2 regions of the Bacillus atrophaeus genome follow, and region 1 is predicted to be linked to the other one. Evidence: riboswitches for the same ligand, from Rfam matches in the RefSeq annotation. Region 1 holds a riboswitch; the other holds the start of a gene.
What was found. A riboswitch is a leader RNA that binds a small molecule or an ion and turns the genes downstream of it on or off. The one in region 1 is predicted to bind thiamine pyrophosphate.
Positions count from the first base shown of each region.

Region 2: linked by a shared signal. The riboswitch ahead of thiC (phosphomethylpyrimidine synthase ThiC) and the one ahead of tenA (thiaminase II) in region 1 are both predicted to bind thiamine pyrophosphate.

Region 1 covers NZ_CP154443.1:2,604,995-2,609,795, reverse strand. Annotated here, with positions in the region: gene thiG (thiazole synthase) at 1-261, opposite strand, end outside; gene thiS (sulfur carrier protein ThiS) at 265-465, opposite strand; gene thiO (glycine oxidase ThiO) at 465-1,574, opposite strand; gene tenI (thiazole tautomerase TenI) at 1,558-2,175, opposite strand; gene tenA (thiaminase II) at 2,153-2,860, opposite strand; TPP riboswitch at 2,998-3,106, opposite strand; gene AAHT65_RS13125 (monovalent cation:proton antiporter family protein) at 3,168-4,801, opposite strand, start outside.
Region 2 covers NZ_CP154443.1:2,310,734-2,315,534, reverse strand. Annotated here, with positions in the region: gene katA (catalase KatA) at 1-745, shown strand, start outside; gene AAHT65_RS11665 (FbpB family small basic protein) at 855-1,037, opposite strand; gene thiC (phosphomethylpyrimidine synthase ThiC) at 1,336-3,108, opposite strand; TPP riboswitch at 3,249-3,358, opposite strand; gene AAHT65_RS11655 (Type 1 glutamine amidotransferase-like domain-containing protein) at 3,427-4,122, opposite strand; gene AAHT65_RS11650 (sporulation protein) at 4,223-4,801, shown strand, end outside.

The sequences.
Region 1 (4,801 bases):
TTTCGCAAGTCTTGCAATTCTGACCGCTTCTTCCGCGGTACTTGCTCCCGCTGTGTTTGGAAGCAGTGTATATTTGGATAAATCAAGCTGTTCCAGAAAATTCGGCTGGGACGCTTCAAAAATATTCATTCTCCTGACAGCAAAAGTTAAAATATCAGACGCAGAAACGTGTACCGCTTCCTTTTGGATTTCAAATGTTGGATATTTCCCTGTTCCCAATAGTAATCTTGAAGAAAATTGCTTTCCGCCAATTGTTAGCATTTCTCATCCGCCTCCTACAAAATGGACAATTTCTATAACATCCCGATCACAGAGATTAATATGCCGATAGTTCTCTTTATCAATGATTTCTTTATTTCTCTCCACAATGACAATTTTATTTTCAAGCTGGTAGGACGCGAGTAAATCTTGGATAGTGCCGGTGTCCTTGTCCCATTCCACTTGTTTTCCATTCAGCTGAAGCATCATGCCTGAACCGCCTCCTTGCGATCAATACTAAACGCGTCTATCCATTTTTGATTGACCTTTCTGTCCATGACCAAATCGCAAATTACTTCACCAGTAGCCGGAGCCAGCAAAATTCCGTTTCTGAAGTGGCCTGCGGCAAATAGAATCCTGCTATCCTCCGGGTGCCTGCCGATATAAGGTTTGCCGTCTCCAGTTCCCGGCCGCAGCCCAGCCCAAAAACGGTCTACCTTCATATATTGGATGGCCGGCAGCATTGTTTTTGCTTTCTGCATAACGGATTCAAGTCCGCCAAGTTCCGGCTTATCACTCCAATCTCCCGGTTTCATTGTCGCCCCGACGACCAATCTGCCGCTTTTTCTCGGAACGATATAGCAATGGTCATGATAAAGTGTTTTCGTAAGCGGAAAATCGTCATTCCAGACAGAAAGGCACTCTCCCTTAACAGGGAAAAACGCTTGGTTCAGACCGAGCTGCTTAAAAAACTGCCCGCTCCATACCCCGCTCGCCACGACAACATAATCCGCATAAACTTCACCGGCCGTCGTTGTGATGCAGACGGCATCTCCGTCCCGTTTTATTTCCGTAACGGATGTGTGTTCATACAACTCAGTGCCTGAAAGCCTTGCCGCTTTGGCGTAAGCCTTGCATACGTAAAAAGGCTCAACATGAACATCAGCTTTAATCAGGCTGGCTCCGGCAATCTCTTTTGACGTATACGGCTCATTCTCCAGCACTTCTTCTTTTGTATGCCAGCTTACGGAGTCTAAATCGTCCATCTGCCGTAAACGAGCGACGTCTTCTTCTGAAAACGCCAGCTTATACATTCCGCCGTTGTGCCGTCTGATATCAATGCCTGACCGTTCATTCAGCTCGGCTTCAAGCGCCTGATATAAACGCTGGCTGTACATGGCAAAATCAAAAAACGCATCCCGCGCCTCGCACTCGGCGTGAGCTCCAAGCATTCCCGCAGCTGCGCTCGTTGTTTTTCCGCCGATTGTTCCGCTCTCAAACAAAGCCGTTTTTTGCTTTTCTTTTGACAAATGATAAGCGATGGCTGAACCAATGATCCCGCCGCCGATGATGACTGTATCATAGTGCCTTTTCATACTTGTTCTCCTTTAGCTTGCGGGAATAGCTTCTGGAGGCTTCCAAAGGATCCGGCGCTGAAAATATTCCGGACATGACAGCAATCCCCGCGGGATCGGCTTGTCTCACTTCGGGTATCCTAGAGGGCGTTATACCTCCTAATGCAATCACCGGTATCGCAAGCGTTTGTTTTATTTCTGTCAAGAGTTGCACACCCCTGCCTTCTAAACCTTGTTTGCATTCCGTTTCAAACACATGCCCGAACAGCACGTAATCCGCATCATCACGTTCTGCTTGAACGGCTTCTTCAAGCGAATGAACAGACCGTCCGATATGAAGATGAGGAAACCTCGCTCTCACCCGTTTTGCCGAAAAACTATGGCCCGGCAGCTGAACACGATGAATATTGGCAAAGAGCGCAATATCCACCCGATCATTCACAATCAGCTTTTGCTTCTCAACACCACCTTGATAAATAAGCTCAAGCAGCTTCAGGATATCATCGGCCGATTTTGACCGTTCTCTGATATGAATGAAATCAACCTCATCTTTAACGGCAATGATCGAAGCCGCGAGATGTTCAACACGCTGGCAATTATCAGTTATCGCGTGCAGCTCCAAGTTTCTCCACCTCTTTTGCGGCGCTGTTCGACCAGCCTTCTTTTCGGTAGGCCATTCCCCAAAATTGGTACTCGTAATAGCTGGAAATGACAAAATTCTCTTTCATTTTGGCGCGGACTTCCTCCGTGCTGCTTTCCGCTAATTCATCTAATCTGTTAATCTGTTCTTCCACCTGCTGTTTAAACCAGTCGCCGCCATAGGTATTTATCCATTTTTCATAAATCGGATGACCCGGATCACATTCAAGCAGCCTCTCGCCCACTTCATAATAAAGCCAATAGCATGGCAAAAGAGCAGCCAAAATTTCCGCAAAGTTCCCGCTCATCACCGAACGGTACATATGGGAGGTATAAGAATACGCAGTAGGAGACGGCTTAAACTCCTCACGCTCTTTTTCACTGATTTCCAAAAGCTCTGTAAATTCTCGGTGCAGCGCCATTTCCGATTCATATGTGCCTTGCGCGTGGCTTGCCATTCGCCCCGTCGTAAAAAGATCCTTGGCATATGCAGCACCGAACGACTGGACCTTTGCAAAATGCGTTAAGTAATAAGAGTCTTGAAGAACATAATATTTAAACCGGTCAATCGGGAGGCTTCCGTCACCAATTCCCTGCACAAACGGATGGACAAAGCTTCCATCCCACCATTCTGCTGCTGCCTGACGACACTCTTGCGAAAACTTCATCATGTCATTCCTCCATTCTGCTGCTGCCTGACGACACTCTTGCGAAAACTTCATCATGTCATTCCTCCATTCTGAAAAATAAAAAAACCACTTTCCCGAAAGGAAAAGTGGTTTGGAATTTGCATAGATAAAATAACCCAAATACCGCTCCACTTCCCTACGCAGGTTTTAACCTGTTCAAGTTATGAGGGTCTAAAAGTCTCACTTTTATCTCAGCCCTTTTGAAGGGCACCCCTAGTGGTCATACAATTATATTTTAATTTTTACTGCACCTCTATATTAACATGAATCCATTTTTGGTCAAGGTTTATCCTTCCAGTGTTCTTTTCATTTCCGTCACATACTTACGTGATCCGGTCACGATCAGACGGTCACCTGATTGAAGCCTTGTATCTCCATGGGGAACAATGCTGTCCACCCCTCTGAAAATCCTGACAAAAATGACATCTCCCGTTAGAGGGAATTCACGCAAAATTACACCATCGTATTTGCTGTTTTCCATATTAATTTGGTACAGCGAAGATTCCTGGTTTGTGAGCAACTTCATAACACCAGGAGCCTCGATAAGCGCACGCAGCAGTGTCTTAGTGGAAAGCAAAATGGAAAAAGTATTGATGCCTTCCTCCTTTAATTCAGCTTCATGTTCAACTGAGCCGACGCTTGCGATGACGCGTTCCGTTCCTTTTTCTTTGGCGTAAAGAGCAATATCAGCATTTACATCTTCATTACCTGTCGCCACAACGAGGACATCCGTCTCAAATATCCCATGTGACTCAAGGGTTTCACGCTCATAATCAGAAATGGTTTCCACGCTGAAAACAGAGTCTGACAGCTTTTCTTCTGCATTTTCCTGATATACGTGGACCACCCTGACTTCATACTCTTCCTCAGGTAATTCCAATGTTACCGGCAGCGTCATCTGATTGGCGCCAATAAACGTAATGGTCTTTTTCTCCTCCGGCTCCTCTTCTCTTTTAAACAATTTCTTAAAGCCGACAGGCGTTATAATGCTTGCAATGACAGCAACCAAAGTCAGCGCCCCTGACATATTCGCGCTGATGATATGCAGGCGTTCTCCAATCGTCGCAGCCGCAATGACAAGAGAAAGCGTAGACGTCAATAAAAAGCCCGATGCCCATACCGTCCTGTTGTCATACCATTTTTTCAAGTAAAGGACAGGAAGGATTTTGCTCAATAGCAGCGCGATTAAGAGAAGCGGAATCATGATTAAAATCAATGGGTCCTGAAAAAGCGACCAAATGTCTAATTTAACACCGACCATCACGAAGAAAATCGGAATCAAAAAGCCGTAGCCGAAGGAATCCAGCTGCTGCACCAGCTCTTTGTTCGGCGAAAGCAGAGAAACAAGCACACCAGCTAAAAATGCGCCGAGAATATTTTCAGCTCCAAGTGATTCAGACAATGCGACAAGGACGATAATCAACGTGAAAATCGCACGTGTACCAATTTGGATCGTTCCTTTTGACATCGACTCCACGAAAGAACGATGCTTAAAGATCCGCCCGAAGAAATAAAGCACAACTCCGGCTGCAAACAAAATCATTAAGAGCCACATGTTTCCATTATCGTTCCCATACAAGGAAGCAAAAACAGCGAGAAGAATCATAGTAACCAAGTCAGCAATGACAGCCACAAGCAAAATGATCTGCCCGATATTTGAATTCATTATCCGCTCTTCTTTTAAAGTCGGCACAACAACGCCTAAAGAAATGGTTGATATAATCAGCGTCATTAAAAAGGCGTTATCAATAAACCCGGCCAGCACAAATGCATAGGATAGCGCCAAAGATAAAACAAAGATGCCGAGAAAGATGACAGACGCTGTTTTAAATGTATTCGGTGCCTCCTTGCCGTTCGGGAGAAATTGTTTTTTCTTGCCTTTCTCAAAAGACGAAAAATCAATTTCCAGCCCGCTTAAAA
Region 2 (4,801 bases), 290 kb from region 1:
TCCGGATTATCATACAGAAGATTTGTTCAACGCGATTGAAAACGGTGATTTCCCCGCATGGAAATTATATGTGCAAATCATGCCTTTAGAAGATGCAAATACGTATCGCTTCGATCCATTTGATGTCACAAAAGTATGGTCTCAAAAAGACTATCCGCTGATCGAAGTTGGACGCATGGTTCTTGACAGAAATCCTGAAAATTACTTTGCTGAAGTAGAACAGGCGACATTCTCTCCAGGAACATTGGTGCCGGGTGTCGATGTATCACCTGATAAAATGCTCCAAGGCCGTCTGTTTGCATATCATGATGCGCATCGCTATCGTGTGGGCGCGAACCATCAATCCTTGCCAATTAACCGTCCTCGCAATGAAGTGAAAAACTATCAGCGTGACGGCCAAATGCGCTTTGACAATAACGGCGGCGGTTCCGTATATTACGAGCCTAATAGTTTCGGCGGACCGACTGAATCACCTGAAGATAAACAAGCCGCATATCCGGTATCCGGGGTGGCTGACAGCGTCGGCTACGATCATAACGACCACTATACTCAAGCCGGCGATCTTTATCGCTTAATGAACGAAGACGAGCGTACACGCCTTGTCCAAAACATCGTTGATGCCATGAAGCCGGTAGAAAAAGAAGAAATCAAATTGCGTCAAATCGAGCATTTCTACAAAGCGGATCCTGAATACGGAAACCGGGTTGCGAAAGGGCTCGGCCTGCCGATTAAGAAAGAAGTTTGACCTTACAAAAAACCGCTGACAACGTGATCAGCGGTTTTTTTTCATTCAAAAGATATTCTCATTTAACGGTTTGAATTGAAAAATGCATTTGCCTCAAAATAAAAGACACTTATCTGGTTCCTGCATGTTTTTCATCAATTTTCATATAAATCTCCTCCATCTGATGTTCATTATTCAGAATCTCCCATTTGTTTTTTTCAATAAGCAACTCCAAACTTAACGTTTGTTTCTTATATTTTTTTCGTTTTTTCGGTTTTTTCCGCCCTGCCGGCACATATTTTTTAACTCCCATGACAAACTCCTCCCGATTCCACGCATGCCCGCTTATCAGATACAAAAAGGCCCTTATCTATGACAAAAGATAAGGGCCTTCGGTGATCCGATCAGCTTGCATATGGAAATATTTATTCATCATCTTAATTCACACTATACCTACCTGTCAACTATAATTTGAGACAGCGGCACCTTAAATACAAACCTTATGGCCAATCATTTCATCAAAGGGGTCCGGCTACGCTTACCATTTATGGTTCGGACACAATAAAAAAACAGATGAAGATGCTTAAAACTCCATCTTCATCTGCCGCCTTTTATTGATATAAATTGCTTCCCGTCTCTACGAACTCTTTTGCCTTTTCTTTTAATCCTTCATCTATAGCTTCAGATTCATTAAGATTATTTTCCTTCGCATAATCCCGAATATCCTGTGAAATTCTCATACTGCAAAACTTCGGTCCGCACATCGAACAGAAATGAGCCGTCTTTGCTCCTTCCGCAGGCAATGTTTCATCATGATATTCAATCGCCCTTTCAGGATCGAGGGAAAGGTTAAACTGATCACGCCAGCGGAATTCAAAGCGCGCTTTTGAAAGGGCGTCATCGCGCATTTGTGCTCCCGGATGCCCTTTTGCAAGATCAGCCGCATGAGCTGCAATTTTATAAGTAATTACCCCTTCTCTCACATCATCGCGATTTGGCAGCCCCAAATGCTCTTTCGGCGTGACATAGCACAGCATCGCAGTCCCGTACCAGCCGATCATCGCCGCTCCGATGGCTGATGTAATGTGGTCATAGCCCGGTGCAATATCCGTCGTCAGCGGTCCTAACGTGTAAAAAGGCGCTTCTTTACAGATTTCCATTTGTTTATCGACGTTCTCTTTGATTTTATGCATCGGCACATGGCCAGGCCCTTCAATCATCACCTGTACATCATGCTTCCACGCAATTTGCGTCAGTTCTCCAAGCGTCTCCAGCTCCGCAAACTGCGCTTCATCATTCGCATCCGCAATCGAACCAGGACGCAGACCGTCACCGAGGGAGAAAGCAATATCGTAAGCCTTCATAATTTCACAAATCTCTTCAAAATGAGTGTATAAGAAACTTTCTTGATGATGGGCCAGACACCATTGCGCCATAATTGCCCCTCCGCGTGATACTATACCCGTTGTACGCTTTGCGGTTAAAGGCACATATCGAAGCAAGACTCCCGCATGAATGGTAAAGTAATCAACACCTTGTTCCGCCTGTTCAATCAATGTATCGCGATACACTTCCCACGTTAAATCCTCAGCAACCCCATTCACCTTTTCAAGGGCCTGGTAAATCGGCACTGTTCCCACCGGCACCGGGCAATTGCGGATGATCCATTCACGAGTCGTGTGAATATCCTTCCCGGTAGAAAGATCCATCATCGTATCCGCTCCCCAGCGAATCGCCCATGTCATCTTTTCGACTTCTTCTTCAATTGACGAAGTGACCGCAGAATTCCCGATGTTCGCATTGATTTTCACATGGAAATTCCGCCCGATAATCATCGGCTCGCTTTCAGGGTGATTCACATTGGAAGGAATGATCGCACGTCCACTTGCCACTTCATCTCTCACAAATTCCGGAGACACATGCTCACGAATCGCGATAAACTCCATTTCCGGTGTAATGATGCCTTTTTTCGCATAATGCATTTGAGTCACATTTTTTCCCGTTTTAGCCCGAAGCGGATTTCGTTTTAATCCTGGATAGCTTTCATTTTGATTTGCTTTTTTATAGCCGTTGTCTTCCGGTTTAATGGCTCGTCCCTCATATTCTTCCACATCACCACGCACTGAAATCCACTCATGGCGCAGTGGCTGCAAGCCGTCATGAATATTAATCTGTTGATTAGGATCAGTATAAGGGCCGCTCGTATCATATACACGAACCGGCGCATTTTCTTCCTCGCCGAACGATCCAGTGGTCGGACTCAAGCCGATTTCTCTCATCGGCACTTGGATGTCCGGTGAAGAACCCTCCACATATACTTTTTTGCTTCCGGAAAAACTCGACATAATGGAAATGTTAGCTTGCTGTACTGAATTGTTTTGCATGAATAATCCTTCCCCCTCTATAAGTTTGAAAGGACCAACCAAGCTTTAGCACCAGCACAAAAAAACCGCGCTCATATGTAAGAACCCGGTTTGGCAGTCAGTCATAAAGAAATATATTATTGCCCAAAAAAACAATAATAAAAACAATTCCTCTACTTCCCCACGCTGGTACGAACCAGATCAGGTCCAAAGGGTTAAGAAGCAAACACTTCTCTCTCAGCCCGTCAGACGGGCACCCCCAGTAACTATTGATTTCGCTTTCATCTTATCATAAATACAGAATCGAAGAAAGAGAAATGTAGAAAATATTCAGCTAATTCAACTTAAGTGATGAACCGGCAATGAAATTTCAGTTATTTCATTCTCATGCACTGTCACCCGATATGCCTGTGCGCCAGCTCTTGAACTCACAACCTGAAACAGTTGATCTCCTATAAAGTGCAAGGCCGCTCCATCATCCGCTGCATAGCCTTCGCTCAAAGACTTTTCTGAAATAAGCCTGTGAAACGCCGGTCTCCTCTCCTTCTCTCCATCATAATGAGGACAAAAACTCCCTTGTAAAAACCCTAAGCCATTCAGGCCTGTTAACGGGCCATTCATCGAGTCCGTCACGCCCTCTTTAAACCAGCAAATGGCTCCGGCGCTTAATCCTGATAAAATAACGCCTCTCTCCCACGCCTCACGCAATATATGATCTAATCCCCATTCTTTCCAAAGCACAAGTAAATTCCGGGTATTTCCGCCGCCGACGTATACAATATCCTGTTCACATATAAATGAAGCCAGATCTGTTGAAGGCGGTTTAAACAAGGATAAATGGTCCGGCATACACTCAAGCTTTTGAAATGCATGATAAAACCGCTGAATATAGCTTTCGGAATCACCGCTCGCAGTCGGCAAAAAACATACCCGCGGTGCAGATTTTTTTGTTTGCTCCAAAAGATATTGATCAAGTAGCAGATGATCCGGCTCCATCGAAAAGCCGCCTCCGCCCATAGCTATAATTTGTTTCACAAAGCAACATCTCCTTCATTTAAAATAAATGAATCCCCACAGATATACAGACCGTATAATAAATGTCTTTCCATATGATAAGAAAAGGAGCCTTAAACACATGTCATTTTTTAAGAAACTGGCTGCAAGCGCAGGAATCGGAGCAGCAAAAGTGGATACGATTTTACATAAGTCAAATTATAGTCCCGGAGAAATGGTAAGAGGCACTGTCCGTGTCAAAGGCGGAAGTATTGAACAGCAAATCCGTCATATTGAAGTCATTGTTAAAACAAAGTATAACATTCAAGAAGATGATAAAGCAGAGACAAAATATAAAACTGTGACCTCCCATCGGGTGGCAAATGAATTTATGATAGGTGCCGGGGAAGAAAAAGTTTTTTCATTCAGCTGCCGGCTGCCGCTTGATACACCCGTTACTATCGGCAAGACAAAAGTATTTCTCATGACTGATTTAGATATTGAAGGCGGCATCGATAAATCAGACTATGATTCGTTTCACGTCAATCTCCACCCTTGGATGAACAATGTATTACAAGCCCTGCAGGAAATTGGCTTTAGGCTCCATGAGGCGGACTGTGAACATGCCCCCTATTTCCGCCGGCGTCTGCCATTTGTGCAGGAATCTGAATTTATCCCGCATTCCGGACCTTACAAAGGGCTGCTCGATGAACTGGAAGCC